DNA from 2 places in the Streptomyces sp. NPDC051684 genome. Region 1 is predicted to be linked to the other one. Evidence: riboswitches for the same ligand, from Rfam matches in the RefSeq annotation. Region 1 holds a riboswitch; the other holds the start of a gene.

Region 1 (15,637 bases):
TCCCGAGGACTTCGGCACCAACAGTCAGTGACCGCTCGTCCGGCGGCCGGGTCCGGCCGCCGAGTCGGCGGCGCCCTCAAGACATTCGGCTAGCCTTTCCCGGCGGTGGGTCACGGGAAACCACTCTTAGGGTGATTATCACTCGGCGTGCCTAGTGTGGCGTTCGTTGACGCACCCCCTGTGACTGCCTACCGTCGACAAGGCAGGTCAATGAGGAGGTCGGCGTGAGAAGCAGCGGCGACGGTACGGCGACGGGCGGTCCGTACCTTCCCCCGAGCTCTCGACAGGGCTCGAGCAGGGGGTACCCCCTCCACGGCAGCGCGGCCGATCACACTCCGCAGCGCCCGCAGGCCGTGCCTGCGGTGGCGGGGAAGAGCGGCGAGGCCGCTTCCGAGCAGCTCGGATACCGGGGGCCGACGGCATGCGCCGCGGCCGGCATCACCTACCGGCAGCTCGACTACTGGGCCAGGACCGGCCTCGTCGAACCCAGCGTGCGTTCCGCGTACGGATCGGGGACCCAGCGGCTCTACAGCTTCCGGGACGTGGTGGTCCTCAAGGTCGTCAAGCGGTTCCTGGACACGGGTGTCTCGTTGCAGAACATCCGGACCGCCGTGCAGCACCTGCGCGAGAGCGGTCTGCGTGACCTGGAGCGGATGACGCTCATGAGCGACGGCGCGACGGTCTACGAGTGCACGTCGCCGGACGAGGTCCACGATCTGCTCCAGGGCGGCCAGGGCGTCTTCGGGATCGCCGTCGGCGTGGTCTGGCGGGACGTGGAGGCGGCGCTCTCGCAGTTGCACGGCGAGCGTGTGGACACCGGCGAGACGATCGTGCCGGCGAACCCCACGGACGAGCTGGCGAGGCGGCGCGGCAGGGCCGTGTGAGGTCCGTACGGCCGCGTTGTCAGTGGCGTAGGGCAGCATCGGTGGTGTGAGAACCGCGCCCACGATCCTGCATCTCGACATGGATGCCTTCTACGCCTCTGCTGAGCAGGCGGCGAAGCCGAGCCTGCGCGGGAAAGCGGTCGTCGTGGGCGGGCTCGGACCGCGCGGTGTGGTGGCCACGGCGTCGTACGAGGCGCGGAAGTTCGGGGTGCACTCGGCGATGCCGATGGGGCAGGCGCGCAGGCTCGCCCCGCATGCCGCGTATCTGGTCCCGCGCTTCCGGCTCTACCGGGCGATCAGCGAGCAGGTGATGGGGCTCCTGGGCGCTCTCTCGCCGCTGGTGGAGCCCCTGAGCCTGGACGAGGCGTTCGTGGATCTGGAGGCCGGTGAGGCGGCCTGGGACGCCGCTTCGGCCGAGGCCGTGGGGCGGCGGCTGCGGGCCGACATCCGGCGTGTGACCGGGCTGACCGGGTCCGTGGGGCTCGCCGCGTCAAAGATGCTGGCGAAGATCGGTTCGGAGGAGGCCAAGCCGGACGGGCTGGTGCTGATACGCCCCGGCACCGAGCGCGCGCTGCTCGGGCCGCAGTCCGTGCGGATCCTGCCGGGGGTCGGGCCCGCGACGGCGGATCATCTGCGCCGGGCCGGGATCCAGACCGTGGAGGAGATCGCCGGGGCCGGCGAGGACGAGCTGGTGCGACTCCTCGGGAAGGCGCACGGCAGCCATCTGTACGAGATGGCGCTGGCCCGCGACGAGCGGCCGGTCGTGGCCGAGCGGGACTCCAAGTCCGTATCGGTCGAGGACACCTACGACGTGGACATCCATGACCGGGTGCAGGTCCGGATGGAGGTGCGCAGACTCGCCGGCCGGTGCGTGGAGCGGCTGAGAGCGGCCGAGCGCTCGGGCCGGACCGTGGTGCTCAAGGTGCGGCGCTACGACTTCTCGACGCTGACGCGCTCCGAGACGCTGCGGGGACCGACGGACGATCCGGGGGTGGTGCGGGAGGCCGCGGCGCGGCTGCTGGAGTCCGTGGACACGACCGGCGGCGTGCGGTTGCTGGGTGTCGGGGTCAGTGGGCTCGCCGACTTCACGCAGGAGGACCTGTTCGCGCAGTTCGCCGCCGCGGAGGAGGCCGCTGCCGAGGAGCTGGAGGGGGAGAGCGCCGCGGCCGAGTCCGCGGAGGCGGCCGAGCCCGAGCCGACGCCCGTGGAGCGGAAGTGGCTGGCCGGGCACGATGTGCGGCATGCCGAGTTCGGGCCGGGCTGGGTGCAGGGGAGCGGGCTCGGGCGGGTGACCGTGCGGTTCGAGACGCCGTACGCGGTGGTGCCGGGGAGGGTGCGGACGTTTCGGGTCGATGATCCGGAGCTGGCGCCGGCGGAGCCGATGCCGCTGGTCGAAGACGCCGAAGGCGCCGAAGGGGATCAGGCCGGGTCGTCCTCCACGCCCGCGATCTTGCCGAACGTGACGTCGGGCGACTGAGGGGCCGTGATGTCCAGACCGTAGTGGTCGTAGAGCTGGAGTTCCTGTTCCGGGGAGAGATGGCGGCCCACGCCGAAGTCGGGGGAGTCCTTGATCAGGGAGCGCTCGAAGGGCACGTGCAGCGTGCCGTCCGTGAACTCGCTCGGCTCGAGCGGGACGAAGGCGTCGCGGCTGAACAGGCCGGTTCGTATCGCGGCCCACTCCGGGACGCCCGTGGCATCGTCCAGGTACACCTCGTCGATGGTGCCGATCTTGGCCCCGTTGCGGTCGAACGCCTTGCGGCCGATCAGATTGCGCGGATCGACATCGGTCTGCACGGGCCCTCCAACTGATCGCGATGATCGCAACTGGTCTGTAAGGACTACGAAAGAGCACATTACGGAAGGCGGCCACTCGGGGGCTCCGGCCAAGTAGCCGCTGGTAGGCTGGGAAACGGCTGCTGACCCCGTGCGGGAGAGTCCTCCGACAGTCGTCGGAAGGCGCCGAAGGAGCAAATCCTCCCCGGAATCTCTCAGGCCCACGTACCGCACGGACGAGGTCACTCTGGAAAGCAGGGCGGGGTGCACGGTTTCCGCTCTCACCGACGGTGCAAGCCGGTGTGTTCCGTGTTCTCGCGGGGTGGGCCGGTGAAGCTCTCAGGTTGAGATGACAGAGGGGGAGGCCGTCCGGGTACCCGCGCCGTGGTGCCCCTCGTAGGTCGCAATGACCAGGAGGCCTCCGCAATGACCGCCAACCGTATTCCGCTCTCCCAGCTGGAGCGAGGAATCCCCTTCGAGCAGCGCCACATCGGCCCCGATGACGCCGCTCAGGCCAAGATGCTCGCGCAGGTCGGCTACGGCTCGCTGGACGAGCTGACCGCGGCCGCGGTGCCCGATGTGATCAAGAGCGCCGAGGCGCTGAATCTGCCGGACGCCCGCAGCGAGGCCGAGGTGCTCGCCGAGCTGAAGTCCCTTGCAGAGCGCAACCAGGTGCTCGGCTCGATGATCGGCCTCGGCTACTACGGGACGTTCACGCCGCCGGTCATCCTGCGCAATGTCATGGAGAACCCCTCCTGGTACACGGCGTACACGCCCTACCAGCCGGAGATCTCGCAGGGCCGCCTCGAGGCGCTGCTCAACTTCCAGACCATGGTCGCCGAGCTGACCGGCCTGCCCACCTCGGGCTCCTCGCTGCTCGACGAGGGCACCGCCGCCGCCGAGGCGATGGCCCTCTCGCGCCGCGTCGGCAAGGTCAAGAACGGCGTCTACGTCGTCGACGCCGACGCGTTGCCGCAGACCATCGCCGTCATCGAGACGCGCGCCGAGCCGACCGGCGTCGAGATCGTCGTCGCCGACCTGAGCGAGGGCATCCCCGCCGAGGTCGCCGAGCGCGGCGTCGTGGGAGTGCTCGTGCAGTACCCGGGCGCCTCCGGCGTCGTGCGGGACATCAAGCCCGTGATCGACCAGGCGCACGAGCTGGGCGCCATCGTCACCGTCGCCGCTGACCTTCTTGCTCTGACGCTGCTGACCTCGCCCGGCGAACTCGGCGCGGACATCGCCGTCGGTACGACGCAGCGCTTCGGTGTGCCGATGGGCTTCGGTGGTCCGCACGCCGGATACATGGCCGTGCGCGAGAAGTTCGCGCGCTCGCTGCCGGGCCGCCTGGTGGGCGTCTCCGTCGACGCCGACGGCAACAAGGCGTACCGCCTCGCCCTGCAGACCCGTGAGCAGCACATCCGCCGCGAGAAGGCGACCAGCAACATCTGCACCGCGCAGGTGCTGCTCGCCGTCATGGCCGGCATGTACGCCGTGTACCACGGGCCCGATGGCCTCAAGTCCATCGCGCGGCGCACCCACCGCTACGCCACCCTGCTCGCCGCGGGGCTCACCGCCGGCGGCGTCGAGGTCGTGCACGGCGCGTACTTCGACACCCTCACCGTGCGGGTGCCCGGCAAGGCCGCCGGGGTCGTCTCCGCCGCGCGCGAGGGCGGCGTCAACCTGCACCTCGTGGACGCCGATCACGTCTCGATCGCCTGCGACGAGACGACCATGCGGGCCCAGCTGGGCGCCGTGTGGAGCGCGTTCGACGTCGAGGCCGACATCGAGGCGCTGGACGCCGAGGTCGAGGACACGCTGCCGGGCGGGCGGCTGCGCGAGGACGAGTACCTGACGCACCCCGTCTTCCACCAGTACCGCTCCGAGACCTCGATGCTGCGCTACCTGCGCTCGCTCGCCGACCGCGACTATGCGCTGGACCGCGGCATGATCCCGCTGGGCTCCTGCACGATGAAGCTCAACGCGACGACGGAGATGGAGCCGGTCACCTGGCCCGAGTTCGGCCAGCTGCACCCCTTCGTCCCCGCCGAGCAGGCGCAGGGCTACCTGACGCTCATCCGTGAGCTGGAGGAGCGGCTCGCCGAGGTCACCGGCTACGACAAGGTGTCGCTGCAGCCGAACGCCGGCTCGCAGGGCGAACTCGCCGGTCTGCTCGCGGTGCGCGGCTACCACCGGGCCAACGGCGACGAGCAGCGCACCGTCTGCCTCATCCCGTCCTCCGCGCACGGCACCAACGCCGCGAGCGCAGTGATGGCCGGTATGAAGGTCGTCGTCGTGAAGACCGCCGACGACGGCGAGGTCGACATCGAGGACCTGCGCGCCAAGATCGAGCAGCACGCGGAGCAGCTCGCCGTCCTGATGATCACGTACCCGTCGACGCACGGCGTCTTCGAGGAGCACGTCGCCGACATCTGCGCCGCCGTGCACGACGCCGGCGGCCAGGTCTACGTCGACGGCGCCAACCTCAACGCGCTGGTGGGCCTCGCCAAGCCGGGTCGCTTCGGCGGCGACGTCTCGCACCTGAACCTGCACAAGACGTTCTGCATCCCGCACGGCGGTGGCGGTCCGGGCGTCGGCCCGGTCGGCGTGCGCGAGCACCTGGCGCCGTACCTGCCGAACCACCCGCTGCAGCCGGCCGCGGGCCCCGAGACGGGCGTCGGCCCGATCTCCGCCGCGCCGTGGGGCTCCGCCGGAATCCTGCCGATCTCGTGGGCGTACGTGCGGCTCATGGGCGGCGAGGGGCTGAAGCGGGCCACGCAGGTGGCCGTGCTCTCCGCGAACTACATCGCCAAGCGGCTCGAGCCGCACTTCCCGGTGCTCTACAACGGTCCGGGCGGGCTCGTCGCGCACGAGTGCATCGTGGACCTGCGCCCGATCAGCAAGGCGACGGGCGTGAGCATCGACGACATCGCCAAGCGGCTCATCGACTACGGGTTCCACGCGCCGACCATGTCGTTCCCGGTCGCCGGGACGCTGATGATCGAGCCGACCGAGAGCGAGGACATCGACGAGCTCGACCGCTTCTGCGACGCGATGATCGCGATTCGCGGCGAGGTCGAGCGGGTCGCCTCCGGCGAGTGGCCGGCGGACGACAACCCGCTGCGGAACGCTCCGCACACCGCCGGGATGCTCGGCGGCGAGTGGGAGCACGCGTACAGCCGGGAAGAAGGTGTCTTCCCGGCCGGGGTGGTCGCTTCGGACAAGTACTGGCCGCCGGTGCGGCGTATCGACCAGGCGTTCGGCGACCGGAACCTGGTGTGTTCCTGCCCGCCGCTCGACGCCTACGAGGGCTGATCCACTCGGGGCTGCGCGGCCGTCGGTCGCGCAGCCCCGCTCAGCCGCTTGCTACGCCGCCGTCACCACCGTGCCCAGTGGGCGGTGCGGGGCGATGATCCTGCCACTGGGCAGCAGCTCGCCGGTGTCCTCGAAGAGCAGGACCCCGTTGCAGAGGAGGCTCCACCCCTGCTCGGGGTGGTGAGCCACAGGGAGCGCGGCTTCCCTGTCCTCGGATTCCGCTGTCGGGCAGGCTGGCTGGTGCTGGCACATGGATGGGATCTTTCGCTGCGAAGTGATCTCGATGACGTGGGCTGTGCTTGCTGTGCTGGTGGTGCCGGTCGTGCTGCGGCTTGAAGGCTTGTTCATGGCCGCCCCCCGATTTCGTGAGTTCCGGAACCCAGTGTTGCCCTGTGGGCGTCAATCCGCAGGGATTTCCTTGCAGCGGTCCTTATGGGTGTCAGACGCATCACCCGTGCGGACGGTTCAGTCCAACTCGACTCTCCCTTCGGGTGGTTAGGAGTGGTCGGTACGGGCTAGTCCGCTCGGGCAGGGGTGTGCCCCGCGACCGGACGGCGGACGGTGCGGGGCACAGGAGTGCGCGACAGGGGCCGTCGGCGGGCCCGGTCGCTCAGGCGAGCAGGCCGGCGGTGGCCGGGGCCGGCGTCAGTCGGTGCGTGAGGACCGGCAGGAGTTCGGCCACCCGGTGCGGGCGGTGCGGGGCGATGCCGGGCGGCGCGGGGGCCAGCGGGACGAGGATGTCGTCGGCCGCCGGTTGGCCGCTCGCCGGGTCGGCGGTGCGCTCGCCGTGCAGCCACAGCGTCAGCATGTAGAGCTCGGGCACCGAGAGCAGCCGCGGCTGATAGGCCTGCGGCAGCGACTCCGCCTGGCGCAGGGCCCGTTCGGTGGACCGGATGTAGGGGCCCTCGAAGAAGTGCGAGAAGGCCCAGCCGTCCGGCGTGAGCATGGTGTCGGCCGCGGCCACCGCGCGCTCCCCGCAGCGGATCAGGAAACGCCAGCCGGTCAGGCGGGCCCTGGACGGCCCGGTGGTCTCGGTGATGTGGTCCAACACATGGAGTGGCAGCGGGAGTTCGGGGGTGGCGGGTCCCTGGGCGGCGCGCAGGGACGGGGTGCGTGCCTCGCGGACGGCGGTGGGGGAACCGAGGGCCGCGAGAACGCTGCGCAGGGCGGGCGCGGGAGCCGGTGGGACGTGCAGCGGCATGGTGGGTCGCCTCTCATTCGACAGGCATGTGATGCGAGGGCGGTGCGGGACGAGCGGACGGCGCTGTCTGCTGCGGGTGCACAGGGGTACACGGGACGGAGGGGGCGGGGGGCCGGTCCGAACCCGGGCCGCGGGCGCCAACTCTCTGTCTCGCCAGCGGAGTTTATACGATGCGTGTTCACGGAGTGTTTCGGCTAGCACGCCGTCCGGATTACGCAAGGTGCTATTCGGGCGCGCTTCTCATGGGGTTTTGTGGGCGTTCTCCCCATTTTCGTCGGGGCCGCCACGCGTGACCTCGGCGTCTTTCGGTCGAGCGGTCGGCGCGTTCTTGTCGGCGTTTTTCACCAGGGCCGCGGACGACGGAATCTGCGGCCTGCCGCATGCCTGAGGAATGTGCCCGCGGGTAACCACGCTTGAGCGTACTGCTCCGTGGGCGCGCGCGGGGCGTTACGGATCACTTTGCCGGGGCATCATCCACCGTGACACGCGGCCGGGACGGAGCATCAACGGGTCGCCCGTGCGAGGAGGGACGCTTCCATGGGGGAGAAGGTCGTTGCGGGCGCGGTCGGTCTTGCCGATCCGCGGCGCTATCGGGAGAAGCTCAAGGAGTGCCTGGAGGGGTTCGCGCGACTGCTGGAAGAGAAGCGCTTCGACCGTCCGCAGAATCTCATGGGTCTCGAGATAGAGCTGAATCTCGCCGGGCCCGACGGGCTGCCGAGAATGATGAATGCGGAAGTTCTGGAGCGCATCGCGAGCCGCGATTTCCAGACCGAACTCGCGATGTTCAATCTCGAAGTGAACATTGCCCCGCACCGGCTCGGCGGCCGCGTTCTCGACCAGCTCGCCGAGGAACTGCGCACGGGGCTCGGATATGCGCACCGGAAGGCCAACGAGGTCGACGCGGGCATTGTGATGATCGGCATCCTGCCGACGCTCGCGGCGGACGACCTGGTCTCCGCGAACCTGTCGGACGTCGACCGCTACACCCTGCTCAATGATCAGATCACCGCCGCGCGCGGCGAGGACTTCGTGCTCGACATCGCCGGTGTCGAGCGGCTGACCTGCACGTCCTCCTCGATAGCGCCCGAAGCCGCGTGCACGTCCGTGCAGTTGCACCTCCAGGTGACGCCGGGGCGTTTCGCCGATGTGTGGAACGCGGCGCAGGCGGTCGCCGCCGTGCAGATAGCGCTCGGCGCCAACTCGCCCTTCCTGTTCGGCCGCGAGCTGTGGCGGGAGTCGCGGCCGCCGCTGTTCCAGCAGTCCACCGACACCCGGCCGCCGGAGCTCGCGGCGCAGGGCGTGCGGCCGCGGACCTGGTTCGGGGAGCGCTGGATCGATTCCGCGTACGACCTCTTCGAGGAGAACCTCAGGTACTTTCCGCCGCTGCTGCCGATCCTCGACGACGAGCAGCCGCTCGACCTCATCGCCAAGGGCGACACCCCGAGCCTCGCCGAACTCGTCCTGCACAACGGCACCGTGTACCGCTGGAACCGCCCCGTGTACGGCATCGCGGACGGCGTCCCGCATCTGCGCGTCGAGAACCGGGTGCTGCCCGCGGGGCCGACCGTCACGGACGTCATCGCCAACACCGCCTTCTACTACGGCGTCGTGCGCGCCCTGGCCGAGGAGCAGCGGCCGGTGTGGTCGCGGCTCCCCTTCGCGGCAGCCGCCCGCAACTTCGACACCGCCTGCCGGTACGGCATCGACGCGCGCCTGGAGTGGCCGCGCAGGGGCCGGTTCGGCGGCACGGAGCGGGTGCCGGCCGTGAACCTCGTACGGGACGAGCTGCTGCCGCTCGCGGCGGCCGGGCTCGACGCGTGGGGCGTGGAGCCGGCCGACCGGGACCTGTACCTGGGGGTGATCGAGGAGCGGTGCAGGCTGCGGATGAACGGTGCGGCGTGGCAGTCGGCGACGTATCACCGGGCCCTGGAGAGCGGTCTGGCGCGGGACGCGGCGCTCGCGGCGACCACGCGCCGGTACTGCGAGCTGATGCACGGGGGCCGGCCGGTGCACGACTGGCCGGTCGGGCTGCCGGAGCCGGCCGTTCCGCTGGGCTGAGGAGGTCGGCGGCCGGCTCAGTTGCCCTTGGCGCCCGCCTCGATGATGGCCTTCAGGATGACCTGCTGGATGTCCGCGGGGTCGCTGACCTGGTGTCCCGAGCCGCCCGTCGCCTCGGCGACCTGCTCGACCTCCCGCTTGTCGGTGTCGGGCCCCACGGCGATGACGATCAGCGGGACGGGATGCTCGGGGTCGGCGAGGCCCTCGAGCTTCTTGATGAGGCTCGCGCGGGAGATCGACCCCTGATCCTCGTTGACGCCGTCCGTGACCATGACGACGGCGTTGAACCTGCCGCTCTTGTACGAGGACGCGGCCTCCTTGTACGCCGCGAGCGTGGTGTCGTACAGCCCCGTCGCCCCGCCGGGCACCGGTTGCAGCGAGGTGAACGCCGCCGACAGGCGGTCGCGCTGGGTGCCGGAGCCGACGTGGTCGCCGAGGCGCTCGGTCGGCACGAGCTTCTTGTAGTCGCGCTCGTCGTCGAGGAACGTGGCGAACTCCCACAGACCGATCTCGTCCTCCGGCGTGAACGTGGACAGGGCGGCCAGCATCGACGCCTTCGTCACCTCCATGCGGGACTCGCCGCGGCTGGGCACGATGTTCCCCATCGAGGCCGACGCGTCCACGACCGTGGTGAGACGGGCGCTCTGCACCGTGATCGTCCACATCCCGAGGGTCTCCTCGAGCTGCTCCTTGGTCGGCGCCTTGGCCGCCACGCGCGCGTACGGCTGCGGGGAGCGGCCGCCGGCCCGTGAGACGACCGTCGCGGGGGACCGGCCGCTGTCCGTGCGGAAGCCGTGCCGCTCCAGGATCGAGCGGCCCTCGGGCGCGCCGAGCAGCGTCACGAAACGGACGGCGGCCCGGCTCTCGTCGGTGCTCAGCCGGTCCTCGTCGACCAGCGAGAACGGGTAGTCGAGGGCGGGCGAGCCGTCCTTCGGATAGAAGAGATCGAGCGAACCCGCCTTGCCCGCCTCCTTGTTGTGCGCGTAGGCGGCCTGCTCGGACAGGATCAGCGCCTCGTTGCGCCGCGGGTTGCCCTGCTCGGTGCCGGAGCCGTCGCGCGGCACCGTGTCCATGAGCTGCGCGTCGCTGTCGGACGTGCGCTGCGAGAGGCTCTTGGCCATGGACGCGGCCTGGGTGCCGTCCCCCTTCTTGGAGGTGGCAGCCAGCTTGGTGAGCGCGAGCAGTCCGCTGGCGCTGCGGGCGGGGTCGGCGGCGCCCAGGCGCAGCTTGTCGTCCCGCATGGCGGCGCCCGTCAACTGGGCCCAGGTGTACGTCTTGCGCGGCCAGCCGAAGGACTTCGCGGCCGCGGGCACCATGCCCACGCCGACCGGTGAGGAGGCGACGTTGCCGGCCGGTGTGACCTTGGTGTCGCCGGTGCTCGTGGTGACGCGCTGCACCCAGACGTCCGAGTCCGGCACCCAGACCTGGAAGTCCGCCGCGCCCTTGTCCGCGCGCAGGGTGTCGGCCACCTTGTAGGCGTCGCGCGCGGTGACGGCGACGTCGAGGCAGTTGCCGTCGGAGGTGAGCTTCTCGCGGCGGGCGTGCTCCGCGGCCTCGCGCAGCGCCGGGGCCATGTCCGGGGAGGCGACCACGTCGAGATGCACCTCGTCCTCGCATCCGCCGCCGAGGCCGATCAGCTCGGGGCGGACCACCGCGACCGTGCCCGCCGTGGCCACGAGGACGAGGGTGGTCGCGATGGCCACGGTGCGCCCGCGCGAGCGGGGACGGGGTGCGGCGGCGGCCGCCCCGTACTCGTCGGGCATGCTGCTGTGACGTCCCATGGCGGTGGAGCCCCTCCCTGAGCCACAAAGGCAGTTGCGGTATAAGCGGTGGAGCAGTGGAGGGGAGCGGTGCGCCGAATTGCGTCGCCTCGGCCCCCTCGGCCTGTCGCACGCGATCTTCGTACCTGCATTCGAGACCCTAGCGGGGCGCTGTGACGGATGCGGCGGGATTACTCAACTGGAGGCAGGTGTGCAGGTGGAGGCGGAGCCGATGCCCGGTTCTTCTCCCGAGGGGCGGCTCTCACGGCGCTTTTTGCGGGACGAGACGCTGCTCGTTCTGGGGCTTTCGCTCGGTGCGAGCGGTGTGTCCGCACTCATCAGCTTCGTCGGCTCCGTCACGAAACCGGGCGGCCTCAAGGACCAGGCCGCGACGCTCAACGCCTCGGCGGCGCCCGGCCGCCCGTGGCTCGACCTCGCCTGGCAGCTGTTCGGCATCGCCAGCGCCTTCGTACCGGTCGTACTCGTCGCGCACCTCCTGCTCAGGGAGGGCGAGGGGATGCGCACGATCGGCTTCGACCGCGGGCGCCCGTGGTTCGACACGGGCCGGGGCGCCGCGGTGGCCGCCGTCATCGGCAGCACGGGGATCGCCTTCTACCTCGCCGCGCGCGGCCTCGGCTTCAACCTCACCGTGGTGCCGGAGGCGCTGCCCGACGTGTGGTGGAAGTTCCCGGTGCTGATCCTCTCGGCGGTGCAGAACGCCGTACTGGAGGAGGTCATCGTCGTCGGGTATCTGCTGCGCAGGCTCGGGCAGTTGGGGTGGACGCCCGGGACGGCGCTCGTCGCGTCGTCCGTGCTGCGCGGCTCGTACCACCTGTACCAGGGCATCGGCGGGTTCTTCGGGAACCTTGCGATGGGCGTCGTCTTCGTCTTCCTGTACCGGCGCTGGGGGCGGGTCGGGCCACTGGTGGTGGCCCATTCCCTGCTCGACATCGGGGCGTTCGTCGGATACGCGGTGCTGGCGGGCAAGGTGGACTGGCTGCCCACCGCGTAGCCCACGCGGCTCGCGCTACGCGTGGAGTTCGCCCTCGATGGTCGTGACCGCGCGGCCGGTCAGGAGCGTGCGCTCACCACGCAGGGCGACGCGTACGAGACCGCTGCGGGCGGAGGCCTGCAGTCCGGTCAGCTCCTCGCGGCCCAGGCGCTCCGCCCAGAACGGGGTGAGCGCCGTGTGCGCGCTCCCGGTCACCGGGTCCTCGTCGATGCCGACGCCCGGGAAGAAGCAGCGCGACACGAAGTCGTAGCCCTGGGCGGGGTCCTCGGCGCGGGCCGTGGCGATGGTGCCGCGCCGGGAGAGGTCCACGAGCGCCTTGTGGTCGGGGGTGAGCGCCCGCACCGTCTTCTCGTCGGCGAGTTCCACGAGCAGGTCGCCGACCGAAGGGCCCGTGTCGCGCACGGAGAGCGGCTCCGCGCCCAGGGCCTCGGCGAGCCCGGCGGGGGCCGGCTCCTCGGTGAGCGGCGCCGTCGGGAAGTCGAGGGTCAGCGAACCGTCCTCGCCCGGTGTCGCCACGAGCACGCCGCTGCGCGTCGCGAAGCGCACGGGGCCGCGCGTCACCCCGGTGGAGTGCAGCACATGGGCGGTGGCCAGCGTCGCGTGCCCGCACATGTCGACCTCGGTGGCGGGCGTGAACCAGCGCAGCGCCCAGTCGGCGTCCCCGCTCTCGGGGAGCGGGTGAGCGAAGGCCGTCTCGGCGTGATTGACCTCAAGGGCGACGTTCTGCAGCCAGGCGTCGTCCGGGAAGGCGTCCAGGAGCAGGACGCCGGCGGGGTTGCCGGCGAAGGGCCGGTCGGTGAAGGCGTCGACGATACGAATACGCATGCCAGAGACGGTAATTGCCCCCACTGACAACGGCCCAAGGCCAATCCGGCGCGGCTGGCCTGTTTTCCCGGAGCCGCCGCTCCCGCTTCCCGTCGCGGCAGAGGCTTGCCATCCGAACAGTCCCGATATATCGTTGAGGCATTGCGATCGGTTGATGATCGCGTTCCATGAAACCCGCGATCAGTTGTGAAAGGACTGATTCCCATGCGTAACCACGGACACGAACACGGACATGGCAACTTCGGCCCCGGCCACCACGGCAGGGGCGGATTCGAGCGCGGCGGCTTCGAGGGTCGGCGCGCGGCGTTCGGGCCCTTCGGGCCCGGCTTCGGTGGCCCCGGTGGCCCCGGCCCCTGGGGGCGCGGCGGCCGCGGCGGCGGGCCTCGCGGACGGGCGCGGCGCGGTGACGTGCGCGCCTCGATCCTGGCCCTGCTGAAGGACCGGCCGATGCACGGCTACGAGATGATCCAGGAGATCGCCGAGCGCAGCGGCGGCGCGTGGAAGCCGAGCCCCGGCTCGGTCTACCCGACGCTGCAGCTGCTCGAGGACGAGGGTCTGATCGCCAGCGCGAGCGAGGGCGGCAAGAAGCTCTTCTCGCTCACCGACGACGGCCGTACCGCCGCCGAAGAGGGGCCCGAGGCCCCTTGGGAGGAGGCCGGTCGCGGCGTCGACTGGGAGGCCATGAACGAGATCCGGCAGGCCAGCTTTGGTCTGATGGAGGCGTTCGGCCAGGTCTGGAAGACCGGTGACAAGGAGCAGCGCGACAAGGCGATCTCCGTCATCAACGACGCGCGCAAGAAGCTGTACCTGATCCTCGCCGACGAGGGCTGAGTCCCGTGTGGGCCCGGACAGGCCACAGAGCGCGGAAGAGGCGCCCCGTACGAAAGGTGCGGGGCGCCTCTTCGCGTACGTACGCAGTACGTACGAAGGTCAGGGGTCAGGCCACCAGTCCGTTCAGCTTGCGCAGCGACTCGTCGAGCGCGGCCGTCGCCGAGTCCTTGAGCTTGCCCGCCATCAGCGAGACCGCCGCCCCGGTGAACTCGCCCTTGATGCGGGCCGTGGTCGCGTCGCCGTCCGGCGCGAGCGAGTAGTGCATGAACAGGTTCACGCCCATGGGTCCCTTGCCCCTGATGGCGAAGGTGCGGGCCGTCTCCAGCTCCTCGATGGTCCAGGTGACCTCGGCCGGGAAGCCCATGAGCTTCATGTTCTCCTCGAACTGTCCGCCCACTTCCAGTGCGGCGGGTCCGCCCTTCGGGAAGTCGGTGTGGGTGGCGTTCCACTTCCCGTACGAGGAGAAGTCGGTGAGCTGCGCCCAGACCTTCTCCGCGGGCGCTTCCATGCGTGCTTCCGCGCTGACTTCGGCCATGTGGCCACCCCTTTGAGTCGAGAGCCATGACGGGCTTCGGTGTCGCGTCGTCGCGGAAAGTAGCCGTGTGGCCTCGAACATTCAATACTGATGACCCGTCAGTTCCTGATCGACGGATTCCGGTCCCCTCGGGGGGTGGTGGCTCGATCTCATCCGTAAGGAGGAGATGTTCTTGATCAGTGCCCAACTTGTGTCGGACAGGAAAATGCTCCCAGCCGTGGATGTTCCTTTCGGTAGTTCCTGATGGGGTTAATGGTGTGCATAGTTCAACCCCGCCCGAGACCGACGCCCAGCTCAGCGACGAGCTCGCGGCGGTCGTCGCGGGCGCCCGGCGGCGCGCCGTGCGGGACGGGGACCGGCAGATCGACACCGCGCACCTACTGCACTCCTTGCTCGAGTCGGATCCCGACGTGCGGGCCGCGTTCCCGGAAGGCGCGCAGGTGGCGCGGCTGCTCGGCTATCTCGTACAGCGCAGCATCGGCTACGGGCTGCGCTGGCAAGGCTCGGTGGAGGACTCCGGGGCCGTGCCCCTCGTGCCCTCGGCCCCCGGGTGGTCGCCCGTCGCGGCCGCCGCCATGGAGGCGGGCGTGGAGCGGGCCGTGTCGCGCGGGTACGAGCGGGCCCGTGGCGTCGACGTGCTCGCCGCGCTCGCGGCGGATGCGGAGTGCCGGGCGGTCGAGGTGCTCGGCAGGGCCGGCGTCGATGTGGAGCGGCTGCGGCAGCGGGTCAACTGACGCCGTAAGCGAGGAAGAGTCCCGCGTCCATCCCGTGAGACAGGGGTCAACGGGGATGACGCTCCTGACGCGCCCTGCCATGATGTGCGCGTGCACGAGTCATTGGGGTCTTCGGGGAAACAGGCAACCCGCGGGCGCGGCATGGGACTGGGCCTCGCCCTCCTCTCCGCGCTCGCGTTCGGCGGTTCCGGGGTGGCCGCCAAACCGCTGATCGAGGCGGGCCTCGACCCGCTCCACGTGGTGTGGCTGCGCGTCGCGGGCGGCGCCCTGGTCATGCTGCCGGTCGCCTGGCGGCACCGGGCGCTCGTGCTGCGCAGGCCCGCGCTGCTCGCCGGGTTCGGGCTGCTCGCCGTCGCGGGCGTCCAGGCCTGCTACTTCGCCGCGATCTCCCGCATCCCTGTCGGAGTCGCCCTGCTCATCGAGTACTTGGCGCCCGCGCTCGTACTCGGCTGGGTCCGCTTCGTGCAGCGCAAGCCCGTGACGCGCGCGGCCGCGATCGGCGTCGTGATCGCCGTGGCCGGCCTCGCCTGTGTCGTCGAGGTGTGGTCGGGGCTCGGCTTCGACGTGCTCGGCCTGATCCTCGCGCTCGGCGCGGCCTGCTGCCAGGTCGGCTACTTCGTGCTGTCCGACCACGGTGGCGACGCGGCGGAGTCCGGGGCCGAGGTGCCCGACCCGTTCGGGGTGATCGCGTACGGGCTGCTCATCGGCGCCG
Region 2 (15,637 bases), on a different contig from region 1:
GCCGAGGACAGCTGGATCCCGGTCGAGCGGGCGCACGAGCTGGCCAAGCTGATCCCCGGCGCCGAGCTGCGGATCATCGAGGGCGCCGGGCACCTCGTCCAGGAGGACGCGCCCGCGGAACTCGCCACTGTACTGGGCGAGTTCCTGCGTACGGCCCCCTGAGGAGCGTCAGCCGAGGCGGACGCGCGCGAGCTGGCGGGACTGGGCCACCAGGCGGTCCTTCGCGTCCCAGACCTCGGCGTCCTCCTCCAGGAAGCCGCCGGCCAGGTTCCGCGTGGTGATCGACACACGGACGGGGCCGGGGGCCGGGCGGCAGCGCACGTGGACGGTCAGTTCGACCGTCGGCACCCAGCCCTTGAGGCCCATCTCGAAGGCGGTCGGCGGCAGCGCGTCCACCGCGAGCAGCAGCGACAGCGGGTCCATGTCACGACCGTCGGCGAGGCCGAACCAGGCGCGCATCTCGCCCTTGCCGGACGGCGCGCCGAGCGCCCAGCCCAGCGTGGCCGGGTCGAGCTTCAGGTGCAGCCGGTCGGAGATCGCGGAGCTGCCGGGCACGGGCGGCGCACCCTCGGGAGCGTCGCCCGCGCCGAAGCACTGCTCGGCGGGCGGCATGACGGGCGGCTCGGCGCTCGTGCGCACGTCGTCGGGGAGCGCGTCCAGGTCGCCGTACGAGGCGATGACCCGGATCCGCTCGACCTCGCTGCCGTCCTCCGCGTACTGGAAGAGGGAGGCCTGGCCCGTGGAGAGGGTGCGACCCGAGCGGGCCACGTCGGTCCTGATCACGGCGGGGCCCGGCGCGGACGCGGTCAGGTAGTGCGCCGAGACCGTGAACGGGTCGTCGTGCGGCAACGCGTCCGCGAGGGCGCGGCCGAGCACGGCGAGGAGGTAGCCGCCGTTGAGGGCGTTGATGATCGTCCAGCCCGCGGAGAGGTCGATGTCGTAGACCCCGGGCTCGCCCGCGCGCCGGGTGACGGCGGTGTCGCGGTCGAACTCGCTGTCACCGATGGTCGCCGGGCGACTCTGCGTGGATACTGCGTCTGCCATACCCGGAAACGTACAACAGGAAATTACTAAGCGGTAGCTTTCGTCGTCCCCCGGTCCCCGGCTACGGCGTCTCCTCCGTCACTTCCACCCCGGCCGACCTGCGGTTCCATGCGCGCGGCGCCCGCCAGTGGTAGCGCATCGCGAGCAGCCTCAGGAGGAACGCGGTGAGCACCGCGAGGGCGCTGGTGAGCCCGTCCAGGGCGTCGAGATGGATGCACAGGACGACGATCCCGGCGCCGACCATGGCGGGCACCGCGTACAGGTCGCGGTCCCAGCGCACGAGCGAGGGCACCTCGTTGGCGATGATGTCGCGCAGCACACCGCCGCCGACGGCGGTGGCGAGGCCGAGAGCCGCGGACGCGGTGAGGCCGAGCCCGTAGTCGTACGCCTTCGTCGTGCCCGTGACACAGAACAGGCCGAGGCCCGCCGCGTCGAAGACGTTCACCGCCGCCTGGGTGCGCTCGACCTCCGGGTGCAGGAAGAAGACGAGCGCCGCGGCGATCAGCGGCGTGACGAAATAGCCGAGGTCGGTGAACGCGGCCGGTGGCACGGCGCCGATGACCAGGTCACGGAACACCCCTCCGCCCAGCGCGGTGACCTCCGCGAGCGCGGCGATCCCGAAGACGTCCCAGTTCTTGCGGACGGCCATCAGGGCGCCGGAGATCGCGAAGACAAAGATCCCGATGAGGTCGAGCCAATGCTGGACGGAGGGACTGAACAGTTCCTGAAGCACGCGACATTCTTACCTGTCGCGTGTGCGGGGGATCTACAGACTCGGCTTGCCCGTCGTGAACAGCCAGGTGTCGAACAGGTCGTCGAGCTGCTGCCCGGAGACCCGCTCGGCGAGGGCGATGAACTCGTCCGTGTTCGCGTTCGAGTAGCGGTGCAGGCGCGTCCACTGCGGGAGCAGCTTGAAGAACGCCTTGTCGCCGATGCGCTCGCGCAGCATCTGGAGCGTCATCGCGCCGCGCTGGTAGACGGCCGAGGCGAACATTGTGTCGCGCTGCGGGTCGCCGGGCTTGACCTGCCAGAACGTGGAGTTCGCGGGCCGCGAGTCGTAGCCCGCGAGGAAGGAGTCGTGGGCGGAGGCGCCGCCCTTGTGCTCGGTCCACAGCCACTGGGCGTACGTCGCGAACCCCTCGTTGAGCCAGATGTTCTTCCACTGCTCGACGGAGACCGAGTCACCGAACCACTGGTGGGCCAGCTCGTGCACGATCGTCGACTCGGAGCGGACGGCCGAGTAGATCGGCTTGGACTGGGTCTCCAGGGAGAACCCGGCCTGCGGCATGTCGTCGACGATCGCGCCGGTCTCCTCGAAGGGGTACGGGCCGAAGACCCGCGACCAGTAGTCGGTGGCCTCTGCGGTCACGGCGTAGACGTCGACGTTGTTGCTGTTGGCGAGGACCGGGTCGATGGCCACGTAGACGGGGATGCCGCCGGCCGTCTTTCCGGTCTTCACGTCGAACTTGCCGATGGTGGCGGTCGCGAGATACGTCGCCATGGGCTTGGTCTCGCGCCAGTGGTGGACGGTCCGCTTGCCCTTGTCGGTGTCGTACGTGTCGACGAGACGGCCGTTCGATACGCCGGTAAGACCCTTCGGAGCCTTGATCTTGATGTCGTACGTGGCCTTGTCCGACGGGTGGTCGCTGGACGGGAACCAGGTGGAGGCGGCGTTCGGCTCGCAGGCGACGAAGACGCCGTCCCCCGTCTTCATCCAGCCGTAGTCCGAGCCGAAGACGATGGGGCCGCTGAGGGGTTCGGGCACGCCGCCGTACGTGACGGTCGTGGTGAAGGTGTTGCCCTTGCGGATCGAGGCCCGGGGCGTGATGCGCAGTTCGTCGCCGCTGCGCGTGAAGTCGGCGCGTCTGCCGTTCACTTCGACCTTGGTGACGGTCAGCTTCTGCAGGTCGAGGTCGAAGGCGGAGAGGTTCTGGGTGGCGCGCGCGGTGAGGGTCGTGCGGCCGTCGAGGCGGTCGGTGTCGGGGTTGTAGTCGACGTCGAGGGCGTAGTGCCGGGCGTCGAAGCCGCCGTTGCCGAGCTGCGGGAAGTACGGGTCGCCGACGCCGTCGGAGCCGGGGGTGGGGGCGGGGGCGGCGGCTATCAGGCAGAAGGAGGCGGCGGCTACGGTGAGCGCGGCCAGGCGTGCCGAACGGGATAGTGCCATGGGGCGTCCCTTCGAGCGGGTTCCGGTGTAACGGACAGCGGAACTCTGCCGCGAGGGGGGTCGGCGTGTACATGACCCTTTCGGACCATACGCGGAACCGGCGTTACAGCCTCGGGGCTCCGCCCCGGACCCCGCTCCTCAAACGCCGGAGGGGCTCGATAGATCAAGCCCCTGCGGCGATTGAGCAGCGGGGTCCGGGGCGGAGCCCCGTGCGGTGCGGCTAAGCCGGCTTCTCGTCCTCCGGCGGAGCCACCGCCTTCGGGACCGTGATCACGTCGATCGCCTCCTTCGCGACGGCGAGGAGCTTCGTGTCCTGCGGCGCCTGGTCGGGGGCGTTCTCCGGGTGGTGGCAAGCCACCTGGTGGCCCGTGCCGAGCTGGAGCAGCGGCGGCTCCTTCGTCTTGCAGATCTCCGTCGCCTTCCAGCACCGCGTGTGGAAACGGCAGCCGGTGGGCGGGTCGATCGGCGAGGGGACGTCGCCGCGCAACAGGATGCGCTCGCTCTTGGCGCCGCGCCGCTTGGGGTCGGGCACCGGGACGGCCGAAAGCAGCGCCTTCGTGTACGGGTGCATCGGCGTCGTGTACAGGTCGTCGCGGTCCGCCAACTCGACGATCTTTCCGAGGTACATGACCGCGATCCGGTCGGAGACGTGCCGGATGACCGACAGGTCGTGCGCGATGATCACGTACGTGAGGCCGAGCTCGTCCTGGAGGTCGTCCAGGAGGTTGACCACCTGGGCCTGGATGGAGACGTCGAGCGCCGAGACCGGCTCGTCCGCCACCACGAGCTTCGGGCGCAGGGCCAACGCCCGTGCGATGCCGATGCGTTGACGCTGGCCGCCGGAGAACTCGTGCGGGTAGCGGTTGTAGTGCTCGGGGTTGAGGCCGACCTTCTCCAGGAGCTCCTGGACCGCCTTGCGCACACCGCCCTCCGGCTTGACGCCCTGGAGGCGGAAGGGCGTGCCGACGATCGTGCCGATGTTGTGGCGCGGGTTCAGCGAGGAGTACGGGTCCTGGAAGATCATCTGGACGTCGCGGCGCAGCGGGCGCATGCCACCGGTGCTCAGGTGGGTGATGTCCTGGCCCTCGAACTCGACGCGCCCGCGCGTGGGTTCGAGCAGCCGCGTGATCAGCCGGCCCATGGTCGACTTGCCGCAGCCGGACTCGCCCACGACGCCGAGCGTCTCACCGGCACGGACGTCGAAGGAGAGCCCGTCGACCGCCTGCACGGCGGCGACCTGCCGCTTCAGCAGGCCCTTGCGGATGGGGAAGTGCTTGACCAGGCCGTCGACCTTGAGCAGCGGCTCACCGACCGCCGGGTCCGGAGAGGTCGTCGCCTGCTCGGGGATCGTAGGGGGCGTCATCTCGGTGTCAGGTCCTTTGGCGTCCGTCACAGCTTCGGCGCAATCTCTTCGTTCCAGATCCGCTCGCGCTCCTCGCCCGACATGTGGCAGGCGGAGAAGTGTCCGGAGCCGACCTCCCGCAGTTCGGGGCGCTCGGTGCGCGTGACGTTGTCCTTGGGCACGTCCGCGTACGGGCAGCGCGGGTTGAAGGCGCAGCCGCTCGGCAGGTTGATGAGGCTCGGCGGGGAACCCTTGACCGGCGTGAGCCGCTCGCCCTGGTCCCGGTCGATGCGCGGCATCGAGCCCAGCAGGCCCCAGGTGTAAGGGTGTTGGGGTGTGGTGAAGACCTGCTCCGCCGTGCCGCGTTCGACGCAGCGGCCGCCGTACATGACCAGCAGCTCGTCGGCCATCTCCGCGACGACCCCGAGGTCGTGCGTGATCATGATGACGGCGGAGCCGAACTCCTTCTGCAGATCGCGGATCAGGTCGAGGATCTGCGCCTGCACGGTCACGTCGAGCGCGGTGGTCGGCTCGTCGGCGATGAGGAGTTCGGGGTTGTTGACCAGCGCCATCGCGATCATCGCGCGCTGTCGCATGCCGCCCGAGAACTCGTGCGGATAGGAGTCCACCCGCTTGTCCGGCTGGGGGATGCCGACCCGGTCGAGCATCTCGATCGCCCGCTTGCGCGCGACCTTCTTGTCCACGTTGTGGTGGACCCGGTAGGCCTCCACGATCTGCTTGCCGATCGTGTAGTACGGGTGCAGGGCCGACAGCGGATCCTGGAAGATCATCGCCATCTCGCGGCCGCGCAGCCGGCGCACCTTGTCCGTCGGGGAGGACAGCAGCTCCTCCCCGTCCAGCCAGATCTCACCGGAGACCTGCGCGCGGCGCTTGGAGTACTGGCCGACCGTGTGCAGGCCCATGATGCCGAGCGAGGTCACGGACTTGCCGGAGCCCGACTCGCCCACGATGCCGAGGGTCCGGCCCTTCTCCAGCGAGAAGTTCAGGCCGTCGACGGACTTCACGAGCCCGTCGTCGGTGGGGAAGTGGACCTTGAGGTCACGGACCTCGAGGAAGGCGGTCGACGGCCGGGAGTCGGCCGCGAACGGCTCGCCCACGACGGTCCCGGTGTTGCTCTGCTCGCTCATCCCAGCCTCACTCGGGGGTCGATCACGGCGTACATCATGTCGACGACGAGGTTCGCGATGGCGATGGCCAGCGACATGACCAGGGTGACCCCCAGGATCACCGGGAGGTCCTTCGCCTCGACGGCGTTGACGGCTTCGAAGCCGACGCCCTTCAGACCGAAGGTCGACTCCGTCAGGATGGCGCCGCCCATCAGCACGCCCAGGTCGAGACCGAAGACGGTGAGAATCGGCGTCATCGTGGAGCGCAGGGCGTGCCGGGTGATGACGGACCGTTCACCGAGGCCCTTGGAGCGGGCGGTGCGGATGTAGTCCTCGCCCATCACCTCGAGCATGGTGGCCCGGGTGAGGCGGGCGTACATCGCCGCCTGAAGGAAGGCCAGCGCGATCCAGGGCAGGATCAGTGTCTCGATCCAGGTACCGATGGACTGGTCGCTCGACAAGCTGTCGCTGATCTTGATGAGCCCCAGGCTGTGGACGAAGATGCCCATCATCACCATGCCGGTGAAGAAGATCGGCATGGAGACGCCGGAGAGCGCGGCGATCATCGCGCTGCGGTCCCAGATGGTGCCCCGCTTCAGCGCGGAGACGACACCCACGGCCACGCCGCCGACCAGCCACAGGACGCAGGCGCCCGCGGCGAGCGCCACGGTCACCGGCAGGGCGGAGGTGATGGTGTTCCAGACCGGCTCCTCCGTACGGAAGGAGTAGCCGAGGCACGGCGCGGGACAGTGGGTCACACTGCCGCCGGAGACATAGTCCCGGCCCATCGGGATCGCCCTGACGAAGTCCCAGAACTGCACCAGCAGCGGGTCGTTGAGCCCGAGCTTGACGCGGATGCCCGCAAGCTGCTCCGGCGATGTGGCCTTGCCCGCGAAGAGCGTGGCGACGTCCTGCCCGGACCACTTCGGCAGCAGGAAGAAGATGGCGAACGTCGTCAGAAGGACGATCAGCACCATCACAATGACGGCGCTCAGGCGCCGGATGAGGTAAGCAAGCACTGTGCGCGGCCCCTGGGGGCGGCCGGACCTCGGGTTACGGGGTCCGACCGCCTGCCGGGACCATCACCTGCCCTTCGGACTGGTGGGTGTCGGCTGGGATTTCAGCGAGTCGGTCGCTGCTACTTCGTCACGCCGAGCTTGGCGTAGTCGTAGCGGCCGCTCCAGGCGGGAGCCGAGTAGGCGTTCGTCAGACGCGGGCCGCGCCAGGTGATGTTGGCCTCGTAGATGAACGGCATCCAGTAGGCCTCGTCCAGGATCCGGTGACCCATGTCGGTGTAGATGCTCTTCGCCTCGGCCTTGTCGGTCGTCTTCAGCGCGTCGTCGAACATCTTGTCGATCTTCGGGTCGTCGATCTGCGACTCGTTGTAGTTGCCGGTCTTCTGGATGAAGCGGCTGTCCCACAGCGGCTGGCCGAAGCCCTGGCCGGTGTTGAAGTCCGGGCCCCAACCGCTCATCGTCATGCCGTAGCCGCGCTCCTTGACCTTCTTCAGGTCGCCGGAGATGGAGGAGGCGTCGGCACCGGAGAAGGTGTCGATGGTCAGCTTGATGCCGACCTTGCCGAGCTGCTCCTGCAGCGCCTCGGCGGCGTCCTCCTCACCGGGCTGGTCGCTGCGCGCGGTCAGCACGGTCGAGAAGCCGCTCGGCTTGCCGCACTTCTTCAGCGCGTCCTTGGCCTTGGCGACGTCCGGCTTGCCCTTGCGCTCCACCACGCCGTACGGGTCGTACGAGTCGTCGTGGCCCGGAACCGCCTTCGGGAAGGGGTTGTTGGCGATCTTGCCGGCCGCGACCTCGCCACCACGCGTCTGCTGCAGGCTCTTGAAGTCGGTGGCGTAGAAGACGGCCTTGCGGCAGTCGACGTTGTCCATCGGCTTGGTCGTGGTGACCAGGGCCACGTAACGGACGAACGGCGTCTGCATGTTGTCGACGTCGGCCCGGTTGTCCGTCACGGCGGTGGTCCGGCCGGACTGGGTCATGCCGGTGCCGTTGAGGTCGACGTCGTACTCGCCGGCCATCAGGTTCTTGTCGTTCTCTTCGAGGTTCTTGTTGATCGCGACCGTGATCTTGTCCGGCAGCGCGGGGTTGTTCGGGTCCGAGGCCTTCTTCCACGCCTTGTTGCGGACCAGCACGATCGACTTGTTCGCCTTGTGCGACTGAACCTTGTACGGACCGTTGGCCAGCGGCTTGGTCGTGTACTTCTCCCGAGTGTCCGCCGACTGCTTCACGGCGGAGCCGGACGGCATGGCGAGCATCTGCTCGAAGTCGCTGTTGGGCTGCGGCAGATGGAAGACGATGGTGCTGTCGTCGGGCGTGTCGATGGCCTTAAGGCCGAGCTTGTCCTTGGACTTGTCCTTGTACGGGCCCTTGTACTCGCCCTTGGGGTCGAGCGCCTGCTTCAGGTACACCGGACCGCCGGTGATGACGTCGTCGGCCCAGATGCGCTCGATGCCGTACTTGATGTCCTTGGAGGTCAGCTTCGAGCCGTCCTCCCACGTGAGCCCGTCCCGCAGCTTGTACGTGTAGGTCTTGCCGTCGTCGGAGACCTCGGCCATGCCCTTCGCCATGTCGGGGACCAGCGCGTTGCCCGCGGCGCCCGGCTTGGTGTCGTACGTCACCAGCGTGCGGTTGTAGAACCGCATGAAGTCCCACGCCATGCCGAAGTAGGCGCGCTGCGGGTCGAAGCTGTCCAGGTCCTGCTTGGCGACCATGCGGAGCGTGCCGCCCTTTGTGGTCGACTTGTTGGCGATCTTGCCTATGGCGGCGTTGTAGCCGGCGCCCTTCGACTCGTTGTCGCTGTCGTCGCCACCGCCGCAGGCGGTGACGGTGAGCGCCGACGCGGCCACGAGGGCAGCGGCGGCCATCATCCGTCGACTCTGGAAACCTTTGGGCATTCTTCTCGCATCCTCCGGGATTCGCGGTCCTCGACCTTGCGGCCGCAGGGCCATGGGGGACCTACAGGGAGTGCTCCTGACGGGACGGCAGGGGCAGTGGACTGGGTCTATCGGGTGCCCTTGGGGTCGAGCGCGTCGCGCAGGCCGTCCCCGAAGAGGTTGAAGGCCAGCACGGTGATGAAGATCGCCACGCCAGGGAAGACCATGAACATCGGGTCGTGCTCGTACGTGCCGAGCGCGTCCCGCAGCATGCCGCCCCACGAGGCGGTCGGCGGCCGGACACCGGCGCCGAGGAAGCTGAGCGCCGCCTCCGTAAGGATGTTGGTGGGGATCATCAGCGTGGTGTAGACGGTGATGGGCGCCACCAGGTTCGGCAGCAGCTCGCGGAAGAGGATGTGCCGGGGTCCGCCGCCGAGGCTGCGGGCCGCCTCCACGTACTCGCGCTCGCGCAGCGAGAGCGTCTGACCGCGCACGATCCGGCCGATGTACGGCCAGCCGAAGAAGCCGATCACCATGATCAGGATCATGATGCGCACGCCGCTGCCGGTGAGACCGAGCAGGTCGTTGGGGAGGACGGAGACCAGGGAGATGATGAAGAGAAGCTGCGGGAAGGAGAGCAGCACGTCCATCACGCGGCTGATCACCGCGTCCGCCCAGCCGCCGAAGTAGCCGGCGATGATGCCGAAGAGGGTGCCGAGCACGACGGCGACGACCGCGGCGAGAACGGCGACCAGCATCGAGACGCGGGTGCCGTAGACGATGCGGCTGAAGATGTCGCGGCCCTTGTTGGGCTCCACGCCGAAGAGGTGCTCGGCGCTGACGCCGCCCAGGGCGCCCTTGGGCAGGTTCGTCAGCTCGTCCAGCTTGTCCTGGTGGAACTCGTTCGGCGGGTGGCCGAGCAGGCTGACGATGAGCGGGGCGAAGACCGCGACCAGGACGAGGAGCACGACAACGATGCCACCGCCGAGGGCGACCTTGTCGCGCCTGAGCCGACTCCAGGCGATCTGCTTGAGCGACCGGCCCTCGACCTTGCGGCCTCCGTCTCCCTTGGCAGGCTCGACCGGGGCGCTCGGTTCCGCTTCTGCGCTCGCGTCGTGCAATGGTGCCGTCATCGTGGCAGGGACCCCTCTCAACCGGCGGTGACCGGCCCGCACTTGCCGCTGTGGCGGCGTGGTTCAGTCCGTCGTACACAGAGGCGAAGCCCCCTTGGAGCGGGAGTCTTCAACCTGGGCGCGATCTGTTGCCAGACTTGACGGCGAAAGGATGCCTAAACGTGATGCAGGCTGGGGTGTTCCGTTATCCGGACTGCCGTGAACGGGGGGCGGACGGTGGGCAGTTGGTGTGCAAGTGGGCGAACCCCACCCTTGACCGGGTGAGTTGGGACGTAAACGGCCAATCGCCGGACGGGCTGGAACTTTCCAGCCCGTCCGGCGATTGAGGACAATCTTTTAGAACGTCGCGCCGTACGGCGGCGGATACCCGTACCCACCCCCGGCGGGAGCCGCATGGGCCTCGCGGTCGTAGAACGGCCGCGCGTTCGACCGGAGCCACATGGCAATGGGGTCGTACTCGTCCGACATCGCGACCGTGGACACCGGAAGGCCCTCGGGGACCGCCGGGATGGACTGCTGCATCATCGCCCGGACCGCGTCCACGGACGCCGGGGACGTGTCGTAGACGTCCAGACCGATGGCGAGATAGGGCGCACCCAGCGTGGGCTGGACCCAGGCACGGCGCAGGGAGCGGATCGCCGTCGTGCGATGCGCGTTCTGCGTCAGGGTCGCGTAGAACTGCGGGATCTCGATCGTCGGCTCGGAGAGCCTCAACGGGCCCGCCGGCTGCCGGTCCAGGCCGCCCGCGATCCGGCGCAGATCGAGCCACGGGATGCCGACGCCGCCGCCCGGCGCGTGCGGATTCAACCAGAGCCCGTAGTGGTCCGGGTAGAGCGTGCGCGCCGCGTCGACCCCGCTCACCACCTCGTACGCCCGCGACCAGCCGGACGCGGAGAGCTCCTGGGCGGAGGTGACGCAGGGGGCGTACGAGAAGCCGTCCACCTCCATGTTCCCGAACTGGGCGTCAGGGGACCCGGCCTGGCCGTGCCAGAGCAGCATCCAGACCTGCCCGGCCGCGGGGTCGGCGAGGGCCTTGAGGAGCGCCTCGTACGCGTCGTAGCGTCCCGGCGTCACCTGGCGCAGCATGTGCTCGACCTGTCCGGCCGCGGCCGTGCCCGACGCACTCACCCGTAACCGCCCCTTCGGCTTTTCAAAGACGTCCGTGTCCCACGTGGCCGGAAAGCGAAGCGCCGACCGGTCACGTCATGAAACCAGCTTAAGCGGCGATACTGACACCGACTTGACGGACGCCGTCACCCTTCTCGTACGTAGAACGGCCGTACGTGTGTACGCAGCCAGTCCGCGACCGGGTCCTGCGTCACGTCCAGGAACACCAGGTTGACGGCCCAGGGCACCGGCGCACGGCCCAGCGCCCGCCCCAGCGCGTCCAGCGGAAGGTCCCCCGCACCGCTCGGGGCGCTCACCGCCTGCGACAGCTCCACGCCGATGAACAGGGACGGCTCCGCGTCCTCCACGGTCGCGAGGCAGCGCCGCGCGCTCAGCACCGTGCCGAGCCCCTCGAACTCCTCGCGCACCGCGGCCAGGAAATCCATCGGGTCGATCTGCCAGTCGGGCTCGCTCAGCACCACACGGCCGCCCGTCGCCGGCCCGTCCAGCGGCGTGCGGCCGCTGCGGGCCAGCTCGGCGACGGCCGGCGGCGGCAGCGGCACGCCGACCGTGCCGTCCGGGTTCACGGCGATGCCGACCTGCGGCGGCAGCCCGCGCGCGAACTCCACGGCCGGGGCCACCGTGCAGTCCATCCGGCCACCGGTGACCGCCATGAACTGCTGCTCCGAGCTGAACACGGGGACGAAGGCCTGGCCCCCGATCTCCAGGCTCGGCAGGTCGAGGTCCCGGCTGGCGTTCGAGCCGCCGCGGGGCAGCGGGATCCACACGTGGCTGCGGCCGAGGACCTCGACTATTCGGCCACCCGCCGAACTCCCCGCCTCCTGGCCGAGGGCCGCGGCGAGGACCTCCTCCAACTCGTTGACGGGCCAGCCCTTCGCGGGGTGGCCGTAGCCGCCCTCGTGCCCCTGGGCATGACCGTGACCCGGCTCCGGGGTGCCTGGGAACTCCATGACTGCCATCAACCTCTGCTGTTCTGCCGCGCTGCTGTGCCCGCCGACCTTAACTCGTACACACAAAGGGACACGGTGCGGTTCCCTCCGCTTGCCCCGGGGTCGGGGTCAGTCGCCGAACGTGATCCCGCCCAGCGCCTCCATCGCCGCCCGGTCGAGCAGCACCGCCGACTCCATCCCGGCCGGCAGCTTCCCCCGCTCCGTCGAGCTGACGAGCGCGCCCACCGCTCTGCGGTGCCGCGCGAAGGCGTACCGGGACACCCCCCGGCCGCGGTCCCGCTGCCCCTCAAGAGCCGTGTCCGCCGGGACGTCGAGCAGCATCAGGTGGACGGCGACCCCGCGCCGCCGCGCCGTACGGATCACCCAGCGGCGCACCCACGCCTGCGTCCCGCAGTCGTGCACGACGACGCTCACGCCCGAGCGCATCGCCCGGCGCAGCCCCACATAGTGCGCGATGCGGACCAGCGGCCGGTACAGCGCGTACGGCAGGTACCGCGGCATGCGCGCGGCCCAGCGCTCACGCGTGTCCTGCGAGTCGATCCGGATCTCCTTCACGGCCCGCCGCATCAGCGTCGACTTGCCGCTGCCGGGCAGTCCGGAGAGCACGACGAGGTCGCCCGCCGCGAAGGCGAGCCGGCGCGGCGTGTGACCCCGGCGGCCGCGCAGGTCCCGCACCGAGCGCTGACGGGGGATCCGCACCCCCGCCACCACCGATGCCGAAGCCGACACCGCATAAGCCCCCGCCACTGCCCGCCCGTCACCCACCACCGCCCTTGCAACGAGGGCCCTGCGGGCCCACCCCTCCTTTTCTTGCACCGTGATCGTCCTCCCCGTTCCGGTCACGTCACCCTTGCCCCTCAAGTGTAAAGAGAAGGTAATGCCTCTCAAGGGGTTTCCCTGTCGGGCGGGCATGCAATGATGTGCCCGCAACTGCATACCGGCCGCTTGAATCCGCGCGGGAGAGTTCCGGGTACCCACGAGTGCCCGGACGCCGAAGGAGCAAGTTCCTCCCTTGAATCTCTCAGGCCCCGTACCGCGCGGGCGAGGCAGATCTGAAAAGTGGGGCGCCTTTGTGACACGGCGCCCCCACCCAAGGTGCAAGCCCCCTCGGGGCGAACCTCTCAGGTTCCGATGACAGATGGGGAGGACGTCTCGCGCGCGATCCGAGACTCCGCCATCGCCGTCATGCCACCGGGAGCACACCAGCCATGACCCGCACCACCGCACTCGACGCCCTGCACCGTTCGCTGGGCGCGACGATGACCGACTTCGCCGGCTGGGACATGCCGCTGCGCTACGGCAGCGAGCGCGACGAGCACAACGCCGTGCGCACCGCGGCCGGCCTCTTCGACCTCTCCCACATGGGCGAGATCACGGTGTCGGGCCCGCAGGCCGTCGACCTCCTCAACCACGCGCTCGTGGGCAACATCGGTTCCGTGGGCCTCGGCCGCGCCCGCTACACGATGATCTGCCGCGCGGACGGCGGCATCCTCGACGACCTGATCGTCTACCGCCTCGGCGAGACCGAGTACATGGTGGTCGCGAACGCGGGCAACGCGCAGGTCGTCCTCGACGCCCTCACCGAGCGCGCCGCAGGCTTCGACGCCGAGGTCCGCGACGACCACGACGCGTACGCGCTGCTCGCCGTGCAGGGCCCGAACTCCGCGGCGATCGTGAAGTCCGTCACGGACGCGGACCTGGACGGCCTCAAGTACTACGCGGGGCTGCCCGGCACCGTCGCCGGCGTGCAGGCGCTCATCGCGCGCACCGGCTACACCGGCGAGGACGGCTTCGAGCTGTTCGTCTCCCCCGCCGACGCCGAGAAGCTGTGGCAGGCACTGACCGAGGCGGGCGCCGAGTACGGCCTGATCCCCTGCGGCCTGTCCTGCCGGGACACGCTGCGCCTGGAGGCGGGCATGCCGCTGTACGGGCACGAGCTGTCGACGTCCCTCACCCCCTTCGACGCCGGTCTCGGCCGGGTCGTGAAGTTCGAGAAGAAGTCGCCGAACGAGCACAGCGACGACTTCGTGGGCCGCGAGGCGCTGGTCTCCGCCGCCGAGCGCGCCGAGGCCAACCCGCCCCGCAAGCTCGTCGGCCTGATCGCCGAGGGCCGCCGCGTCCCGCGCGCCGGGATGTCGGTCGTCGTCGACGGCACGGTGATCGGCGAGGTCACCTCCGGCGCCCCGTCCCCGACGCTCGGCAAGCCGATCGCGATGGCGTACGTGGACGCCGCGCACGCGGAGCCGGGCACGGCGGGCGTCGGTGTCGACATCCGCGGCACGCACGAGCCGTACGAGGTCGTGGCCCTGCCGTTCTACAAGCGCCAGAAGTAGGCCCCCGCACTCCCCCGCAGCCCCGCCGTCACCAGCACCTTCCCGCGTACAGGAGAATTCCCATCATGAGCAACCCCCAGCAGCTGCGTTACAGCAAGGAGCACGAGTGGCTCTCCGCCGTCGAGGACGGCGTCGCCACGATCGGCATCACGGAGCACGCCGCGAACGCGCTCGGTGACATCGTGTTCGTCCAGCTTCCCGAGGTCGGCGACACCACCACCGCCGGTGAGACCTGCGGTGAGCTGGAGTCCACGAAGTCAGTCTCCGACCTGTACTCCCCCGTCAACGGCGAGGTCACCGAGATCAACCAGGACGTCGTCGACGACCCGGCCCTGGTCAACTCGGCCCCGTTCGAGGGCGGCTGGCTGTTCAAGGTCCGGCTGGCCGACGAGCCGAAGGACCTGCTCTCCGCCGACGAGTACACCGAGTTCTCCGGGAGCTGACCCGCACCATGACTGAGAAGTCCGTCCTGAACGAATCCCTGCACGAGCTCGACCCCGAGGTCGCCGTCGCGGTCGACGCCGAGCTGAAGCGCCAGCAGTCGACCCTCGAAATGATCGCGTCGGAGAACTTCGCCCCGGCCGCCGTCATGGAGGCCCAGGGCTCGGTCCTCACCAACAAGTACGCGGAGGGCTACCCCGGCCGCCGCTACTACGGCGGCTGCGAGCACGTCGACGTCACCGAGCAGATCGCGATCGACCGCGTGAAGGCGCTGTTCGGCGCCGAGTACGCGAACGTGCAGCCGCACTCCGGCGCCTCCGCGAACCAGGCCGCACTCTTCGCCATCGCCAAGCCGGGCGACACCATCCTCGGCCTGGACCTGGCGCACGGCGGCCACCTCACGCACGGCATGCGCCTGAACTTCTCCGGCAAGCAGTTCAACGTGGTCCCTTACCACGTCGACGACGCCGGCCTGGTCGACATGGCCGAGGTCGAGCGGCTCGCCAAGGAGCACCGCCCCAAGGTGATCATCGCCGGCTGGTCCGCGTACCCGCGCCAGCTGGACTTCGCCGAGTTCCGTCGCATCGCCGACGAGGTCGAGGCGTACCTCTGGGTCGACATGGCGCACTTCGCGGGCCTCGTGGCCGCGGGCCTGCACCCCAACCCGGTCCCGCACGCCGACGTCGTCACGTCCACGACGCACAAGACGCTCGGCGGCCCGCGCGGCGGCATCATCCTGTCGCGTGACACGGCCTTCGCGAAGAAGCTGAACTCGGCGGTCTTCCCGGGCTTCCAGGGCGGCCCCCTGGAGCACGTGATCGCGGCCAAGGCCGTCTCCTTCAAGGTCGCGGCCTCGGAGGACTTCAAGGAGCGCCAGGCCCGCACGATCGAGGGCGCGCAGCTCCTCGCCGAGCGCCTGACGACCCCGGAGTCCCGCGCGGCGGGCGTCAACGTGCTGTCCGGCGGCACCGACGTGCACCTGGTCCTCGTCGACCTGCGCGACTCGGAGCTCGACGGCCAGCAGGCCGAGGACCGCCTCCACGAGGTCGGCATCACGGTCAACCGCAACGCGGTCCCGAACGACCCGC

Evidence for each region. A riboswitch is a leader RNA that binds a small molecule or an ion and turns the genes downstream of it on or off. The one in region 1 is predicted to bind glycine.
Region 2: it holds a riboswitch for glycine, as region 1 does, so the genes downstream of both, gcvT (glycine cleavage system aminomethyltransferase GcvT) here and gcvP (aminomethyl-transferring glycine dehydrogenase) in region 1, are expected to answer to the same signal.

What each region holds. Positions count from the first base shown of each region.
Region 1 covers NZ_JBITCS010000041.1:8,015-23,651, forward strand. Annotated here, with positions in the region: gene ACIA8D_RS34905 (bifunctional nuclease family protein) at 1-31, shown strand, start outside; gene ACIA8D_RS34910 (MerR family transcriptional regulator) at 225-884, shown strand; gene ACIA8D_RS34915 (DNA polymerase IV) at 931-2,361, shown strand; gene ACIA8D_RS34920 (PRC-barrel domain-containing protein) at 2,304-2,678, opposite strand; glycine riboswitch at 2,802-2,898, shown strand; gene gcvP (aminomethyl-transferring glycine dehydrogenase) at 3,084-5,969, shown strand; gene ACIA8D_RS34930 (DUF5999 family protein) at 6,021-6,221, opposite strand; gene ACIA8D_RS34935 (hypothetical protein) at 6,580-7,170, opposite strand; gene ACIA8D_RS34940 (glutamate-cysteine ligase family protein) at 7,708-9,228, shown strand; gene ACIA8D_RS34945 (substrate-binding and VWA domain-containing protein) at 9,246-11,009, opposite strand; gene ACIA8D_RS34950 (CPBP family intramembrane glutamic endopeptidase) at 11,221-12,000, shown strand; gene ACIA8D_RS34955 (PhzF family phenazine biosynthesis protein) at 12,016-12,825, opposite strand; gene ACIA8D_RS34960 (PadR family transcriptional regulator) at 13,030-13,656, shown strand; gene ACIA8D_RS34965 (SRPBCC family protein) at 13,763-14,191, opposite strand; gene ACIA8D_RS34970 (Clp protease N-terminal domain-containing protein) at 14,413-14,925, shown strand; gene ACIA8D_RS34975 (EamA family transporter) at 15,067-15,637, shown strand, end outside.
Region 2 covers NZ_JBITCS010000002.1:39,904-55,540, reverse strand. Annotated here, with positions in the region: gene ACIA8D_RS02750 (alpha/beta fold hydrolase) at 1-162, shown strand, start outside; gene ACIA8D_RS02745 (thioesterase family protein) at 169-1,044, opposite strand; gene ACIA8D_RS02740 (trimeric intracellular cation channel family protein) at 1,106-1,777, opposite strand; gene ACIA8D_RS02735 (M1 family metallopeptidase) at 1,811-3,208, opposite strand; gene ACIA8D_RS02730 (ABC transporter ATP-binding protein) at 3,429-4,571, opposite strand; gene ACIA8D_RS02725 (ABC transporter ATP-binding protein) at 4,598-5,698, opposite strand; gene ACIA8D_RS02720 (ABC transporter permease) at 5,695-6,696, opposite strand; gene ACIA8D_RS02715 (ABC transporter substrate-binding protein) at 6,816-8,558, opposite strand; gene ACIA8D_RS02710 (ABC transporter permease) at 8,693-9,697, opposite strand; gene ACIA8D_RS02705 (enhanced serine sensitivity protein SseB C-terminal domain-containing protein) at 10,034-10,825, opposite strand; gene ACIA8D_RS02700 (enhanced serine sensitivity protein SseB) at 10,951-11,775, opposite strand; gene ACIA8D_RS02695 (AAA family ATPase) at 11,884-12,483, opposite strand; glycine riboswitch at 12,722-12,821, shown strand; gene gcvT (glycine cleavage system aminomethyltransferase GcvT) at 12,984-14,108, shown strand; gene gcvH (glycine cleavage system protein GcvH) at 14,174-14,551, shown strand; gene glyA (serine hydroxymethyltransferase) at 14,560-15,637, shown strand, end outside.